4 regions of the Xenorhabdus sp. PB62.4 genome follow, and region 4 is predicted to be linked to each of the others. Evidence: predicted binding sites of a transcription regulator. Region 4 holds the regulator's gene; each other region holds the start of a gene.
What was found. The regulator PurR, encoded in region 4, represses purine synthesis genes. The targets are predictions, from matches to a motif close to CANGCAAACGTTTGCNTG.
Positions count from the first base shown of each region.

Region 1: the regulator PurR is predicted to act here: its motif matches at 1,988-2,005, upstream of purE (5-(carboxyamino)imidazole ribonucleotide mutase).
Region 2: the regulator PurR is predicted to act here: its motif matches at 1,963-1,980, upstream of purM (phosphoribosylformylglycinamidine cyclo-ligase).
Region 3: the regulator PurR is predicted to act here: its motif matches at 1,824-1,841, upstream of gltS (sodium/glutamate symporter).

Region 1 covers NZ_NKHR01000001.1:416,259-420,677, forward strand. The annotation lists gene Xenpb_RS01785 (hypothetical protein) at 1-188, shown strand, start outside; gene purK (5-(carboxyamino)imidazole ribonucleotide synthase) at 290-1,357, opposite strand; gene purE (5-(carboxyamino)imidazole ribonucleotide mutase) at 1,354-1,878, opposite strand; gene Xenpb_RS01800 (UDP-2,3-diacylglucosamine diphosphatase) at 2,044-2,766, opposite strand; gene ppiB (peptidylprolyl isomerase B) at 2,829-3,323, opposite strand; gene cysS (cysteine--tRNA ligase) at 3,615-4,419, shown strand, end outside.
Region 2 covers NZ_NKHR01000021.1:27,031-31,449, reverse strand. The annotation lists gene purN (phosphoribosylglycinamide formyltransferase) at 105-743, opposite strand; gene purM (phosphoribosylformylglycinamidine cyclo-ligase) at 856-1,899, opposite strand; gene upp (uracil phosphoribosyltransferase) at 2,125-2,751, shown strand; gene uraA (uracil permease) at 2,820-4,130, shown strand; gene Xenpb_RS15340 (hypothetical protein) at 4,245-4,419, opposite strand, start outside.
Region 3 covers NZ_NKHR01000020.1:58,667-63,085, forward strand. The annotation lists gene recG (ATP-dependent DNA helicase RecG) at 1-335, shown strand, start outside; gene gltS (sodium/glutamate symporter) at 437-1,651, opposite strand; gene Xenpb_RS15185 (uracil-xanthine permease family protein) at 1,894-3,294, shown strand; gene Xenpb_RS15190 (AsmA family protein) at 3,500-4,419, shown strand, end outside.
Region 4 covers NZ_NKHR01000028.1:29,124-33,542, forward strand. The annotation lists gene punC (purine nucleoside transporter PunC) at 241-1,422, opposite strand; gene punR (DNA-binding transcriptional activator PunR) at 1,585-2,493, shown strand; gene purR (HTH-type transcriptional repressor PurR) at 2,497-3,522, opposite strand; gene sodB (superoxide dismutase [Fe]) at 4,080-4,419, opposite strand, start outside.

The sequences.
Region 1 (4,419 bases), on a different contig from region 4:
AATTCAGTGGAGATCGCGTTTCTTTTGATATTTCCGATTTCACTGCTGACACCACTACGTTAAAGTTTCTTTCGATTGGTGATGAGGTCAACATTGAACGCTCACATCAGATGAATAAAGAAAATGGCGGGCACAGTCTTTATGGGCATATAGAGGATACTCTTACCAGAACACTATCAAGAAAATAATAGTGGATGATAAAAAAATAGGAAGCGGTAACTATTGGCAATAATTACCACTTCCTGACAATTGTTTTGCTATTCCTTTGTCATGGAATATGAAAAGCTGATCAACTTAATTTATTTTGTGCCCATTCCAGACCACTTTGGTACTCTGCCGGCAATAATGGCGCTAACATTTGCAATGCCATTTTCAAGGTATCCCGATCAGAATGAACCAAATTCAAATGCCCTACCTTACGAACCGGACGAACTTCCTTTTCATACCAATGTAAACGAACCAACGGTAAACTGAGCCACGCGGGATTTACCTCTGTGCCGATCAGATTGATCATAATGGATGGAGCAAATATTTCTGGTTGAGGCATGGGCAGATCCAGAATTGCCCGTAAATGAAGTTCAAACTGGCTGATAGAAGCGCCATTTTGTGTCCAGTGACCACTATTATGAACCCGAGGCGCCAGTTCGTTGATCAACAAATTATCACCGACAATAAAGCACTCCATCGCCATCACACCGATATAATTCAGGTGATCCATGAGGGTAGCCAGCATTTTTTCTGCTTGTTGCTGCAATTGCTTATCCGTATCGGGCAAGGCAACACTGGTACGCAAAATGCCTTCCTGATGCAGATTGTGAGTCAGCGTATAAAATACCGATTCCCCTTGGGCATTACGGGCACCCACCAGAGAAACTTCCCCTGAAAACGGGATCCCTTTCTCTACAATACACTCACCATAAATTTCAGGTGGTAATTCTGCTTCATCACCCGGCCGTATACGCCACTGACCACGTCCATCATAGCCGCCCGTCCGGCGCTTAACGATGATGAAGTCACCTAATTCAGCGAACAGTTGTGGCCATTGGCTTGGATCGGAAAGCAGTTTCCAGGGGGCTGTTGCCAGACCCAACGTATCCATCAATTGTTTTTGTGGTAAGCGATCTGCCAGTTGCGGGAAAATATCGCGATTAATAAAAGCATTATGATGTGCCAGCTCGCGAGTTAACGCAGTTTCCGGCCAACGTTCGATTTCTGCAGTAATCACACTGCTCTGATAAGGCACTGCTTCCGGCTCTGCATCCAACCCGACGGGGTAAACTGCAATCCCCAATGGCTCACCGGCTTGACGTAACATCCGACCCAATTGACCATTACCCAATACACAAACAGGCTTCATGCGCCCTCCCGTGGATCAGGATTCTCCAAAACATCCTGTGTTTGTGCCTGGCGCCAGCCTGACAGACGTTGAAACAGGGCATCATCATGTAAAGCCAGCACTTGGGCTGCCAGCAAGGCTGCGTTTGCGGCTCCGGCTTTACCTATAGCCAGTGTGCCAACAGGAATACCCTTTGGCATTTGAACGATCGAATACAGGCTATCGACACCACTGAGAGCGGCGCTTTGCACCGGAACCCCAAACACAGGCACTAAGGTTTTGGCTGCCAACATTCCCGGCAAATGTGCTGCACCTCCTGCGCCCGCGATAATCACATCAAAACCGTTTTCTTTAGCGTGTTCGGCAAAATGAAAAAGTTTATCGGGGGTTCGGTGTGCCGAAACAACCTCAACATGGAAAGGAATATCAAGAGAAGTCAAAATATCGGCTGCGTGTTGCATGGTTGCCCAATCACTTTTTGAACCCATGACAATGGCAATTTTGGCGTGGTGCTGCGTCTCTATTTCTGTTGTAGAAGTCATAACTGTTGTGGGATCAGAGCTGGCCGTCATAAATCAGATGCTCCTGTATAGAGTGTCTACCAGAACAAGGTGATGTTTAAGGCGACGGATCATATCACGCGAATTGCACAAGGAAAACGTTTGCGTTACCTGATTTGTCTATTTTTCCAAAATAAATAACGCAATTCAAAATGGGAAAGATATCAACTCAATGGATGTTTCTGTGACTTTAAACATTGAACCGTGATGATGCCATGCGCCCAATACACCGCGATGCACCGTTTTATTATCGATTTGAAGATCATGTATTGCCGGGCGATGCGTGTGTCCGTGAATCATCCAATCGGCCTGATGTTTTTCAAAGTGTTCGATAACGGTTTGTTGATTGACATCCATGATGGATTCAGACTTCTGAGTGTTGGAGTATTGGCTGCCCGCCCGCATTTTGGCAGCGATTTTCAACCGGATGAATAAAGGAAGAAGTAAGAAAAGACGTTGTATCCACGGAGTATGTACCCGCTTGCGGTACTGCTGATAACCGATGTCATCTGTGCATAGTGTATCGCCATGCAGAATTAAAATACGCTTGCCATACAATTCCAGCACGTTTTCCTGTGGCAGTAAGATCAAACCGCTCTCTCTGGCAAAGCGGGAGCCCAGCAAGAAATCACGATTACCGTGAATGAAATAACAGGAAATCCCTTTCTGTTTCAGTTCATTGAGCGCGTAGGCAACTTTAGTGTGTAGAGGGTTGGGATCATCATCACCAATCCAATAATCAAAAAAATCACCGAGAATATAAAGACTCTCAGCATGGATTGCTTCTTCACGCAAAAAACGAAGAAAACCGGCAGTAATTGCCGGTTCTTGCTCACTGAGATGTAGATCTGCAATAAACAGTGTACTCATGTAACGATTAACTATTCTCTAACAGTTATTATTATCTAACAGTCATTATTATCTAACAGTCATTATTCGCTAACGGTAACGCGTTCAATGATCACATCTTCACGTGGTACATCTTGGTGCATACCGCTGCGGCCAGTGGAAACGCCTTTGATTTTGTCAACCACATCCATGCCTTCAACCACTTCGGCGAATACGCAATAACCCCATCCGTCAGGACGTTCTGAACGGAAGTTCAGGAAATCGTTATCAACAACGTTGATGAAAAACTGAGCAGTTGCAGAGTGCGGATCATTGGTACGCGCCATTGCAAGGGTACCACGGCTGTTTTTTACGCCATTGTTTGCTTCGTTCTTGATAGGATCTTTTGTTACTTTCTGCTTCATACCTGGTTCAAAGCCACCGCCTTGAATCATAAAGCCATTGATCACACGATGAAAAATTGTGTTGTCATAAAAGCCTTCAGAGCAGTAATTTAAGAAGTTCTCAACAGTTACCGGCGCTTTATCCGCGAAAGTATTGATCACGATATCGCCAAAGTTGGTGTGGAAAGTCACCATAATAAAAATCCTAATAATAGTTTTGATTGACCCTGTATTCTAGGGGGTTCGGAACAACCGCAGTTATATCATATATGAGATTTTGAGTCAGTACTCTGAAATCACATCAGAATAAGGTGATTTGCGGCACTTGCAAAGCTTTGCATATCAAGGTGAAATACTTTGCCTGGCTTCTCTATATTCTGGTTTATTTATATCGCTGATAAAGAGGCCTATAATCAGCGAATTCATTCTATTTTATACACGTACATCTTTAATACACGTACATCAATTTTTACGGAAAACCCCCTGATGCTAAAAATTTTCAATACTCTCAGCCGCCAAAAAGAAGAATTTAAGCCGATTCATGAAGGGAAAGTGGGCATGTACGTGTGTGGCATTACCATTTATGATTTGTGTCATATTGGTCATGGCAGAACGTTTGTTGCATTTGATGTCATTGCCCGTTATCTGCGTTATATGGGATACGATCTCACCTATGTCCGTAACGTCACTGACGTGGATGATAAAATCATCAAACGTGCAATTGAAAATAATGAAAGCTGTGACGATTTGACCACACGCATGCTGGCAGAAATGCACAGCGATTTTGACGCGCTGAATATTCTACGCCCGGATTTAGAGCCTCGTGCCACGCAACATATCGCAGAGATTATTGAAATCGCGTCAGAGCTGATTCAACGTGGACACGCTTATGTTGCGGCTAATGGCGATGTGATGTTCTCCATTGATACCAATCCTGATTACGGCTTGCTTTCCCGCCAGGATCTGGGACAATTACAAGCTGGAGCGCGTGTTGAAGTCGCAGATGTAAAACGTAATCCAATGGATTTTGTGTTGTGGAAAATGTCCAAGCCGGGTGAGCCTAGCTGGGAATCTCCGTGGGGAGCGGGTCGTCCGGGTTGGCATATTGAATGTTCTGCCATGAACGGCAAAACTCTTGGTCACCATTTTGATATTCACGGCGGCGGTTCTGATTTGATGTTCCCGCACCATGAAAACGAAATCGCACAATCCACCTGTGCTCATGACGGCCCTTACGTTAATTACTGGATGCACTCTGGCATGGTCATGGTGGATAAAGAGAAGATGTCCA
Region 2 (4,419 bases), on a different contig from region 4:
AAATAGAAACCAATCCGAAACAGCAACTTACAGCAAAGTATTATCTTAATTACAGTATATTAACCAAAGTGAGTATTAACACTGAGCTGTAAGTCACGGGCTAATTATTCTGAGGCATAACCTTGTGGCGGTAAAACTTTGCCATCCATTACCGCTGTATTTCTTTCCATAGCTAAACGACCATTCAGGAACCAACCAATGACCAGAGGATAAATATTATGTTCTTGGGTCTGGACGCGTCCGATAACGTCTTCTTCCTTATCTCCATCAAAAATAGGTACTTTAGCTTGTAGAATGATTGGTCCGCCATCCAGCTCTTCTGTAACAAAATGGATGGAAGTGCCATGTTCTTTATCACCATTTGCAATGGCTTTCTGGTGAGTATGCAGGCCGGGATATTTTGGTAATAGGGAAGGGTGAATATTGAGCAGGCGTCCATAATAATGCCGGACGAAATCGGGCGATAAAATTCTCATATAACCTGCCAAAACAACTAAATCCGGCTGATATTGATCGATAGCCTTGAGCAGAGCAACATCATAACTGGTGCGATCAGTATATCCTTTTGGGTCAATAAAATGGGCTGGAATATTGGCCTGTTCAGCCCGTTTCAAACCATAGGCATCAGCATTATTACTGAAGACGGCAGAAATACTCCCATTAATCCGGTTTTGTTGGCAGGAATCTATGATGGATTGAAGATTGCTACCATTGCCGGATACTAAAACGACAATTTTTTTCATGGTTTCTCTTAGCTGAAGATTTCATTGACTGATATACCCTTTATCTTGCAAGTTGCAGTTTTATTGACTGCAACTTGCAATTTATTGGGAACAATATTTGTTTCTTTATAATTTATTTATTGATAACAACTGGTTGATCATCAGCGTTGAGTTCGGAAATTGTACCAATTTGCCAGGCATTTTCACCGGATGCTTTCAGATATGAAATGGCCTGTTCTGCCTGAGATTGAGGCAACGCAATTATCATACCTACCCCGCAGTTAAACGTGCGGTACATTTCATGTTCGCTGACATTGCCGGCTTGCTGTAGCCACGTGAAAATTGATGGCCACTGCCAACTGCCGGCATTGATTTTGGCTTGCATATTTTCTGGCAGGACGCGAGGAATATTCTCCCAAAAACCACCCCCTGTCAGGTGTGCAATTGCATGAACGTCAACTTTTTCAATCAATTCAAGGATTGATTTAACATAAATTTGCGTTGGGGCAAGCAGATGATCTGCGAGTGATTTTCCGTCAAGCTCAGTTATTTCAGGGTTTGCCTGACTGACTTCGAGTATTTTACGGATTAAAGAATAGCCGTTAGAATGTGGGCCACTGGATGCCAGCGCAATCAGTGCATCACCAACCTGAACCTGACTGCCATCAATAATCTCTGCTTTTTCAACGACGCCGACGCAAAAACCAGCGACGTCATAATCTTCACCGTGATACATACCAGGCATTTCTGCTGTTTCACCACCAACCAGCGCACAGCCTGCCTGTTTGCAGCCTTCGGCTATGCCTGTAATAACACTGGCTGCGGTATCCACATCCAATTTACCTGTAGCATAGTAATCAAGGAAGAAAAGAGGCTCTGCTCCCTGAACAACCAGATCATTGACACACATGGCGACCAGATCAATCCCGATGGTATCATGGCGTTTCAGATCCATGGCAAGGCGCAGCTTGGTACCAACACCATCTGTACCGGAAACCAACACCGGCTCACGATATTTCTGAGGCAGGGCACATAATGCACCGAAACCGCCCAATCCCCCCATTACTTCAGGGCGACGGGTCTGTTTTACGACACCTTTGATACGATTGACTAAGGCATTGCCAGCATCAATATCGACACCGGCATCTTTATAGCTAAGAGAGGTTTTGTTGGTCACTGCGTAGCTCCCAGATGGTTGCATTTTTATGAATAAAACATAACGGCAGCAATTCTAACAGCCTAAGCAAACGTTTGCGATAGCTTTATACAAGATTCCTGCTAAATGAAAATTAAAGAAAAATAGTTGTGGTTGATAAAAATCAATAGATTGATAGTGGCGTGCTGCTGAAAAGGCGGTATAATCCCGCGATTTTTTATCTGCCGGCTATATTAGGAGAAACCCATGAAGATCGTTGAGGTTAAACACCCACTGGTTAGACATAAACTTGGCCTGATGCGAGATCATGATATAAGCACTAAACGCTTTCGTGAACTGGCCTCAGAGGTGGGTAGTCTTCTGACATATGAAGCAACTGCTGATTTAGAAGTTGAGAAAGTAACCATTGATGGATGGTGCGGTCCGGTAGAAATAGACCAGATTAAAGGGAAGAAGATTACGGTAGTACCTATCCTGCGTGCGGGATTGGGCATGATGGATGGTGTACTGGAAAATATTCCGAGCGCGCGAATCAGCGTTGTCGGGGTGTATCGTGACGAAAAAACACTCGAACCTGTGCCTTACTTCCAGAAATTGGTTTCTGACATTAATGAGCGCATGGCATTGGTTGTTGATCCAATGTTGGCAACCGGCGGTTCCATGATCGCCACGATTGATCTGTTGAAAAAAGCAGGATGCCCTGTCATTAAGGTATTGGTTCTGGTAGCTGCTCCAGAAGGTGTCGCTGCACTGGAAAAAGCTCACCCGGATGTTGAACTTTACACTGCTTCAATTGATGAACGCCTCAATGAACATGGGTACATTGTTCCTGGCCTGGGGGATGCAGGCGATAAAATATTTGGTACTAAATAACATTTTTAGCCGACTGAAAAGTCGGCTTTTTTTGGTTTCTAGCAAGGTGAGATAAGAGGATATTAAACATGACCCGTCGGACTATTGGGGTAGACGAAAGACCGCCTTTGGCACAGACTATCCCATTAAGTTTACAACATCTGTTTGCTATGTTTGGGGCAACCGTTTTGGTTCCCATTTTGTTTAAAGTTAATCCCGCCACGATTTTATTGTTCAATGGTATTGGAACATTACTCTATTTGGTGATTTGTAAAGGGAGAATTCCCGCTTATTTAGGTTCAAGTTTTGCCTTTATTTCGCCTGTGTTGTTGCTGCTGCCTTTAGGATATGAATTGGCATTGGGGGGATTTATTGTCTGCGGCTTGTTGTTCTGTCTGGTTGCCCTGATTGTTAAGGTAGCAGGAAGAGGTTGGATCAACGTGATGTTTCCACCTGCCGCGATGGGCGCTATTGTTGCGGTAATCGGCCTGGAATTGGCTGGTGTTGCTGCGGATATGGCGGGTTTGCGTCCAGCGCCAGGTTCGGAAGTTAATATGACCAATTTGACCATATCTATGGTAACGCTGGCTGTAACCATTTTAGGATCTGTCGTATTCCGTGGTTTTATGGCGATTATTCCGATTCTGATTGGTGTGCTGGTGGGTTATGGGCTGTCATTCTTTATGGGCGTTGTAGATTTAACGCCAGTACGTGAAGCCCCATGGTTTGCATTGCCAACTTTCTATACACCTCGTTTTGAATGGTTTGCCATCATGACGATTTTACCGGCGGCGTTGGTGGTGATCGCGGAACATGTCGGGCATTTGGTGGTGACGGCTAATATCGTACAAAAAGATTTGCTGAAAAATCCGGGTTTGCATCGCTCAATGTTTGCGAATGGTTTTTCAACGATGATTTCGGGTTTCTTCGGTTCAACGCCTAACACGACTTATGGTGAGAATATCGGTGTTATGGCATTGACTCGTGTTTATAGTACATGGGTGATTGGGGGGGCTGCGGTGTTGGCGATATTGCTTTCTTGCGTCGGTAAATTAGCCGCGGCGATCCAAATGATCCCTGTTCCCGTTATGGGCGGTGTTTCTTTGTTGCTATACGGTGTCATTGGTGCATCAGGTATTCGAGTTTTGATTGATTCTAAAGTTGATTACAGTAAAGCACAGAATTTGATCCTGACTTCCATTATTTTGATTATTGGTGTCAGCGGGGCGAAGATTCAGATAGGTACAGCGGAATTGAAAGGGATGGCGCTTGCAACTGTCGTCGGTATTGGCCTGAGCCTGCTTTTCAAACTGATCAGCATTATTCGTCCAGAAGAGCAATATATTAATTCTTCTGTAAAATCGATTAAAAATGATAGAAAATGTGATGCAGTAGAATAAATAATATAATATAAATTAATAAAATGAGGGCTTTGTAAAAAGCCCTTTTTAATCTTTTTCTAATGTTATTTTGGTAATCTCTTTCTGTTACATTTCCATTACCATTATTAATATTTATCGTGTCTTATCTATATCAGGAAAACCCATATCAAGAAGTTCTTTTTTTTCTATTTCACTGATGTCATATGGGACCTTACATAAATCATTCCTTAATTTATTTAGTGTATTAATATTCCCTTTTCCATCAATAAAAGCTATATATGCTGGTTTAAATTTATCATATGGCAAA
Region 3 (4,419 bases), on a different contig from region 4:
GGCGTGTCGGGCGTGGAGCCGTTGCTTCACACTGTGTTCTGCTCTATAAAACCCCACTGACCAACACAGCTAAAATACGCCTGCAAGTTTTACGGGATAGTAATGATGGTTTTGTGATTGCCCAGAAAGACTTAGAGATTCGGGGGCCGGGTGAATTACTCGGTACGCGCCAAACGGGTAATGCTGAATTCAGGATCGCAGATTTATTGCGGGACCAAAATATGTTGCCTGAAGTTCAACGCATTGCCCGTTACATCCACCAGCACCACCCTGAACATGCCAAAGCGTTAATTGAACGCTGGCTGCCGGATCGCTCACAATACAGCCATGCCTAACGTAATCTATTCTATCCAATAAACAGTAAAAAAATGCCGCTGAATATATTTCAGCGGCATATTTTAGCCAAAATACCAGGCCATATCACAAACGTGTCAAATTAACCTGCAACAGATGGGAACACCGGTAACAACAGATACAGTTTGATAACAGCAGCATTAACGATATCAATAAAGAATGCCCCTGCCATCGGCACAAGCAAGAATGCCACATGTGATGGCCCAAAGCGGTCAGTAATCGCCTGCATATTCGCGATAGCCGTTGGCGTTGCGCCCAAACCAAAACCACAATGACCCGCTGATAATATTGCTGCATCATAATTTTTGCCCATCACACGATAAGTGACGAAAACAGCATACAGAGCCATTACGACTGTCTGTACAGCGAGAATAACCAGCATCGGTAGCGCAAGGGAAGCCAACTGCCACAATTTCAGGCTCATCAGCGCCATTGCAAGGAACAGTGACAAACTCACGTTACCCAATACTGAAACCGCTCGGTCAAATACCCGATAAAAACCAAGCCAAGACAGGCCATTACTGAGAATAACCCCAATAAACAGTACACATACAAATGTTGGCAATTCAAAGGCCGTACCTTGCAATTGCTTTTCAATAAAACTGCCTGCCAATAAGCAAATGGAAATCATGGCAATGGTTTCCACCATCACTAATGGCGTGATAAGCCGACCCGTATAGGGTTTCTCAAATGCCGTCGGAAGCTCTGTATCTTCTGTACCCAAACCCGGCGTTTTGGTATTTCTCACCAAAAAACGAGCAACCGGGCCACCGATCAAACCGCCCAAAACCAGGCCGAATGTCGCACAGGCCATAGCGACTTCAGTCGCATTCTCAAAGCCGTAGCGTTCTGTGAAGACTTTACCCCACGCAGCACCCGTTCCGTGCCCGCCGGAAAGCGTAATAGATCCCGCCAGCAATCCCATGAGTGGATCAAGGCCAAGCATTTTCGCCAATACGATACCCACCGTGTTTTGTACCAATAACAGGCCAACAACTACGAAGATAAAAAGGATCAAAAGTTTTCCGCCCGCTCTCAGGCTGGCAAGGTTAGCGTTCAAGCCGATTGTGGCAAAGAACGTCAACATGAGGGGTTCTTGGAGTGATAAATCAAAACCGACTTCCCAACCCGTGGTTTGTTTAACCGCCAGTAATACTAAAGCGACCAATAACCCACCTGCGACAGGTTCAGGGATTGTATATTTCTCAAGGAATGAGACTGATTGTACGAGTTTTCTTCCTAGTAACAAAACAAGTGTGGCAGCAACGAGCGTGCCATAAATATCCAGATGATACATTTATGTACCCCATCTATTGTTAAAATTATGTGAACTTAATGTGACGTTATAATCATCCTATAAAAACGCCAAGAGCAGGTAAGGGTTGGATTAGAAAGAAAATTATTAATAAACACAAGTTAAAATATTTAAAAATGTGACGAAATTAAGCCGTATCTCACAATGAAAACTTTAGGCAAACGATTGCTTTCATAGTGAAGATCATTAAAATGCGTTTCTTTGTCCCTCTGGAATTTCACTACATGGTCAATTTAACCCGTGAAGCCAACCCATCAGAAGTTCCCAACAATTCGGTTCCCAACACGGCAGATAATGAACTGCTCTATCGCCTTGAGGATAAGCCTCCTCTCCCGCATGCCTTATTTGCGGCATGCCAACATTTGCTGGCGATGTTTGTCGCGGTTATCACTCCAGCGATATTGATTTGTCAGGCGCTTGGGCTTCCTGAGCAAGATACGCAGCGCATCATCAGTATGTCCCTGTTTGCCTCAGGTTTAGCATCACTTATTCAAATTCGCTCTTGGGGACCAATTGGTTCTGGTTTGCTTTCAATTCAGGGAACCAGTTTTAACTTTGTTGCCCCACTTATCATGGGTGGCATGGCGCTGAAAAACGGAGGTGCGGATGTACCAACGATGATGGCAACCCTGTTTGGTACATTGATGGTTGCTTCAATGACCGAAGTTCTGCTATCCCGTGTACTCCATCTGGCAAGAAGGATCATTACACCGCTGGTGTCCGGTATTGTGGTAATGATTATCGGTTTGTCTCTGATCCAAGTCGGGTTAACCTCGATTGGCGGCGGTTACTCTGCCATTCAAAACGGCACATTTGGCGCTCCCGGGAATCTGCTGTTAGCAGGTATTGTCCTTGCCGTTATCGTACTGCTAAACCGCCAGAGTAACCCTTACCTACGCGTCGCGTCTTTGGTTATTGCCATGGCCATAGGCTATCTGGTGGCTTGGTACATGGATATGCTACCTTTTTCGAAATCAACGGAAGATACACCAATCGTGACAGTCCCCACACCACTCTACTATGGCCTGTCTTTTGACTGGAATCTGCTGATCCCGCTTATTCTGATTTTTATGGTGACATCACTGGAAACCATTGGCGATATCACGGCAACGTCGGACGTCTCAGAGCAACCAGTCAGAGGCCCGCTATACATGAAACGCATCAAGGGAGGCGTGTTGGCAAATGGCCTCAACTCAATGGTTTCAGCGGTCTTCAACACGTTTCCAAATTCCTGCTTTGGTCAGAATAATGGCGTGATCCAACTTACTGGTGTTGCCAGCCGCTATGTCGGTTACATTATTGCATCCATGTTGATTCTGTTGGGATTGTTCCCTGCGGTGGCAGGTTTTGTGCAACATATCCCCGAACCTGTCTTGGGAGGAGCGACGATTGTTATGTTTGGCACCATCGCCGCCTCTGGCGTCAGAATCGTTTCCCGTGAGCCACTGAATCGCCGTGCGATTATGATCATCGCATTGTCACTGGCTGTAGGTTTAGGCGTCTCTCAACAACCGTTGATTTTGCAGTTTGCCCCCGATTGGGTGAAAAACCTGCTCTCTTCGGGTATTGCGGCAGGTGGCCTGACCGCCATTTTGCTGAACCTGATTTTTCCTCAAGAAAAATAGCCGGTAAGTTTGGATGCTTGTTGTGTCCCTCCCGCTGTAATCGCGGGAGTTTTTTTGCATCCATTTTGCGTAGTTATTCGCAATATCTTTACTCACTAACCCAAAAGTACACCAATTCATATTTTTATCAGTGCCAGCTATTGAGTGCCTATCCATTTTGCGGCATAAAAGGATTTCGATTAGGAGGCCATGCTGAGGTGCGTTCATGAAGTGGTTAGGGAAATTTTTTGTCACACTTATATTGTTGCTGATTTTAGCAATGATAGTTATCTATGTTGTTATTCAAACCCACTGGGGAGCTAAACAGTTAAGTCAGTGGCTCAGCAAGCAAGGACATTACCAAATCAACATTACGGGCATCAGCCATAGTTGGCGGCAACCTGCCACCCTGACATTAATCCATGCGGATATCAGTGATAAACAGAGTCCCTTTTCACTCAATGCCAAAACCATCAACCTTGATTTTAAGTGGCAGGATCTGCTGACATCCCAGAATCTTCATCGTCTGACACTGCAACAGGGAACCCTGATATTATTATCAGGAAGACCGTCAGCAAACCAATTTCCTCTTCCGTTACAAGCTGATATTTTGCAACTGAACCAGATGAATGTTCAGTTAAACAACCCGAATACTGGCATTCAAGGAAAAAATATTACTGGTGGCATTACGCCTTGGGTTCCTACTGTGGAAAACCCGTTTGGTAACGGGAAATATCAATTCAGCGCCTCTGAAATCCGTTTAAATGATATTCCGGTTGAAAATGTCATTGTGCAAGGCAGTTATCAGGATAAGATCCTGACTGTCGATGCGTTCGGCGCAACATTCCTACAGGGTGCTATTTCTGGTGACGGTCAGCGGTTGCCGGACGGCAGTTGGAAATTGAACAATATCCTAATCAGCGATATTCGCTGGCAATCGCCGATGGCACTGAGCACATTGAAGGAAAAAATCAGCTATCTTCCCGCTACTTACATTAAAGACCTCAATATCACCAATGCCAAGATGCAAGGCTCAAACTGGTCAGTCGATTATTTAGATGGCACCGTCAAAAATTTGGGGCTGGTTAATGGCAGTTGGGAGGCTGAAGATGGGTTGATTGATTTTAATGCGATGAATATGGCATT
Region 4 (4,419 bases):
TAATGGATTGTTAGAAATAATATAGATATTAAACTAAAAAATTGCCTATCTGCCTTGAAATTTAAGAAGAGCGTCAATGCCCTGCAAAACCTCAAATTCCGAGTTTTTAGAATGAAGAATAGGTATGAGTATATGAGTGAAATGATATTTAAACAATCATCTAAAGGTCACATAATGCTGTAACCTTTAGATAATAATGTTCTTAATTATTATTTTTTTGAGAAATTGTTTAATTTATGTTTAGTGGTTTTCTTCCACATTTTTCTTTTGTAGCCAATAACCTATTGCCATTGGAACAACAGTAAGAGCCATAACTGTTGTTGTAGATAAGAGAGGATATTTCATAAAGATAGAAACAAATGAGCTTGCAACAAAACAAAGACCCAATTGAAGAGCATTTTGTAATGCAGCAGCTTTACCGCTGTTCTTAGGGTAGACCGAAAGCGCTTTTGCCACGGCAATAGGGTAGGAGGCTCCATTCATTGCGGCCATAAAGCAAAAAGGAGCAAGAATAGCCATAAATGAAGGTTCACTTAATATGGAAATTAAATAAATAATGATCATGCTTACAGCATAACCCACCAATAGGAACGGGAATACGGTTTCGCTTTTCACTTTTTCCAGCAAGATACGGCAACCATAACCGCCAATCATAAATGCCAGGGTTTGGGGAATATAACTTAGGCCAATATTGGTAGGATCATAACCCATATTATTCAAAATTATGGGCGATCCAGTCAGCCAGGCAAAAAAACCAGCACTGCAAGAAGCATAAATCAATACGTTTCCACTAAAAACAGGGGATTTTAGTAACGTAAGGAAAGAAACTGTCTTCTTATCCGTGGTTACTTCAATGTTATTGAGCTTATTGGTCAGGCAAAGTGTTGGCATTAACAGTAAGAGAGTTACTATCATTAAAACAAAGAAAATGATCCTCCAACCATCATGGATCAATAACCATGCGCCTAATAAAGGAGCGAGGGCGGGAGAAAGAGCAACCAGAGGCATGATCATGGCAAAAACGCGTTTGGCGTGCTCTGTATCATATCTATCGACGACCAGAGCCTGCCAGGAAACCGCAGCAGAACAGACGCCAACTGCTTGAATAAATCTCAGTACCAGTAATTGAGTGGCATCCGTTATCCAAAGCATACCTAAACAGCTAATGGAAAACAGAGATAGTCCGATAATAAGAACAGGTTTTCTGCCTAAGCGATCAGATAATTGTCCCCATAAAAGTTGTGCAAAGGCAAAGCCGGCAAGAAAAATGCTAAGACTCGCACTAATGGCGTTTTCTGATGTACCTAATTCTGCTTTCATTGCATCAAAAGCAGGCAGATACATATCGATAGCCAAATAGCCGAGCATACTCAGGCCGGCGAGATAAAACATGAATGAAATTGAGTTTTTATTTGTTGCCATAATATTAATAAATGGTGTTAATAAGTAATGTTAATAAATAGTATTAATAACTTGACGTGGTAGTTGATAAGGAGATACCCGGCTTATTTTATATGGCATGATTTTTACTTGTGAAACGGTAATATTTGCACCATGTTGTGAAAAAATTTGAAAGGAATATATATGTGGTCTGAATACTCTCTGGAGGTTATTGATGCTGTTGCCAGAACAGGAAGTTTTAGCGCTGCCGCATCAGAACTTCATCGTGTACCTTCCGCTGTCAGCTATACGGTAAAACAACTTGAAGAATGGCTGGCAGTACCTTTATTTGAACGTCGTCACCGTGATGTGGATTTAACTGAGGCTGGAGTTATTTTTGTCAAGGAGGCTAGATCTGTTATCAAAAAAATGAATCACACCCGACACCAGTGCCAGCAAGTGGCTAATGGATGGCGGGGACAATTCAGTATTGCGGTTGATCAAGTTGTAAAGCCGGAGCGGACACTTCAGTTGATTTTGGATTTTTACCGCCATTTTCCAGATATTGAATTGTTTATCTATCCTGAAGTTTTTAATGGGGTATGGGATGCTCTTGTCGATGAGAGAGTAGATGTTGCCATTGGGGCGACACGTGCCTCTCCTGTCGGTGAGCGATATAGCTTTAGGGATATGGGATTCATGCCCTGGTTGTGTGTCGCCAGCCCTGCACATGAACTGGCTGCAATATCGGGAAAACTGAACGATGATCAAATTCGGCTTTATTCCAGTTTGTGTCTTGAAGATACTTCGCGCAACTTACCTAAACGCGATACATGGGCCTTGGATAACCAACGGCGATTAGTTGTGCCTGATTGGGATGCCGGATTGAGTTGCCTGATGGATGGGTTGTGTGTCGGGATGGTGCCCAAGCATCGTGCACTGCCGTTGATCCGTAAAGGAAAGCTGGTTGCACTGGAACTTGAACAACCACTGCCTGATAGCCCATGTTGCTTAACATGGTCAGAAGAATGCCATTCACCAGCATTAAGTTGGTTACTTAATTATCTTGGAGATAGTGAAACACTTAATGCTGAGTGGTTGCAGGAAAATTAACTATTAACGGCGATAATCGATAAAAGGTCCATCCGCCACGGAGCGACGCTCAACGAGACGCGGATGGACTTCAATAGTTTGTGCATCTTCACGCTTATTAACGATCCTATCCAATAGCATTGAGAAGGCCATTTGCCCCAGACGTTCTTTGGGCTGGTGGATGGTTGTTAATGCTGGTGTAAAATAGCGGGCATTACGAATATTGTCATAACCGATGATAGAAATGTCTTGCGGAACGCGTAATCCCAATTCATCGGCTGCGCAAATTGCACCCATTGCCATAACATCACCACCGCAAAAAACAGCAGTTGGGCGATGCTTTTGATTCAGGATTTTACACATGGCCTGATAACCAGATTCAGGTTCAAAATCACCTTGTACAATCCACTCGTCCCGAATAGTAATATTGGCTTCTCTCAGTGCCTTGAGAAAACCTTGATGACGTCCGCCTCCGGTATTTCTTGCCAATGGCCCCGGAATAGATGCAATATCACGATGGCCGCGTTCAATAAGGTAACGACCTGCCAAGTAACCACCATGAAAAGCGTTGTCAATAATTGCATCAGTAAAATCCCCTCTGGATTCTCCCCAATCCATAACTACCATGGGAATATTACGATAGTCTTCCAACATACCTAAAAGTTGTTCAGGATATTCTGAACACATTACCAGCAAACCATCTACGCGTTTTTGCGCTAACATTGCGAGATAAGCTTTCTGCTTATCAAGATTGTTATGAGAATTACACAAAATCAGTGTGTAGCCTTTGCCATAGCAGCTATTTTCAACAGATTCTATGATTTCAGCAAAATAAGGGGCTTCACTTGATGTTGCCAGCAATCCAATGGATTTGGTGTGGTTAACTTTCAAGCTGCGAGCAACGGCGCTGGGAGAATAATTCAGCTCCTTAATCGCAGCCCAAACTGTAGCCTTTGTATCTTCGGCGACGAAGCGGGTTTTATTGATAACATGGGATACGGTTGTGGTCGAAACACCAGCGCGTTTAGCCACATCTTTAATCGTTGCCATGATAAAAAGGACTCCTGACCTTATGGTCTAAATTTATATACCCTTCATTTTTCAGGCTGCCACATGGTTGATTGCTCTAACTTGTGTCACTTTGCAACCTGAAAGCTATTGGATATAGATATTTGTTAAGCGTTTGCCAATATATTTATATATAGAGTGATGGTTGGCAATAATTTAGCGATGAACCTTGAATTTTGTCTGATCTAGCTCAAAAGTGAAAGTAATAATCGATGTTATAAAGAGTATGGTTCAAGGATTACAGTATAGTTTTTTAAATAATGCAATAAATAACCATCTAAAGCTTATGGTATTGAGATATCTTAATTTTCACATTGAGGATAGTCTATGGATACAGATCTGAAGTTGGGATTATTGGCTGCCAGCAGTGCATTAATCATGATTGTTTTTCTGGGAAGCCTTTGCCTTATCTGATCGAGTTCGAGAAAAAGAATTGAGGTATAACATTACTTGTTCCAAGGGTAGGTGCACCTGTTCATAATGTGGTGAACAGGTGCACTTGCCCTTGTTATTTCAAACAGGGACGAGAATTAATCTTATTAAGCCAGATTTTCTTCAACAAATTTCCAGTTGACTAAAGCCCAGAAGTGCTCCAGGTATTGAGGACGCGCATTGCGGTAATCGATGTAATATGCGTGTTCCCAAACGTCAACTGTCAGTACTGGCTTATCTTCGCCTGTCAGTGGAGTTGCTGCGTTAGAAGTATTAACGATAGCGAGGCTGCCGTCAGTTTTCTTGACCAGCCATGTCCAGCCAGAACCAAAGTTTTTCAGGGCGGCGTCAGTGAACTGCTGTTTGAACTCAGCAAAAGAGCCGAAAGCACTATTGATAGCATCTGCTACTTTTCCGGTTGGTTCGCCACCACCATTTGGTGACAGA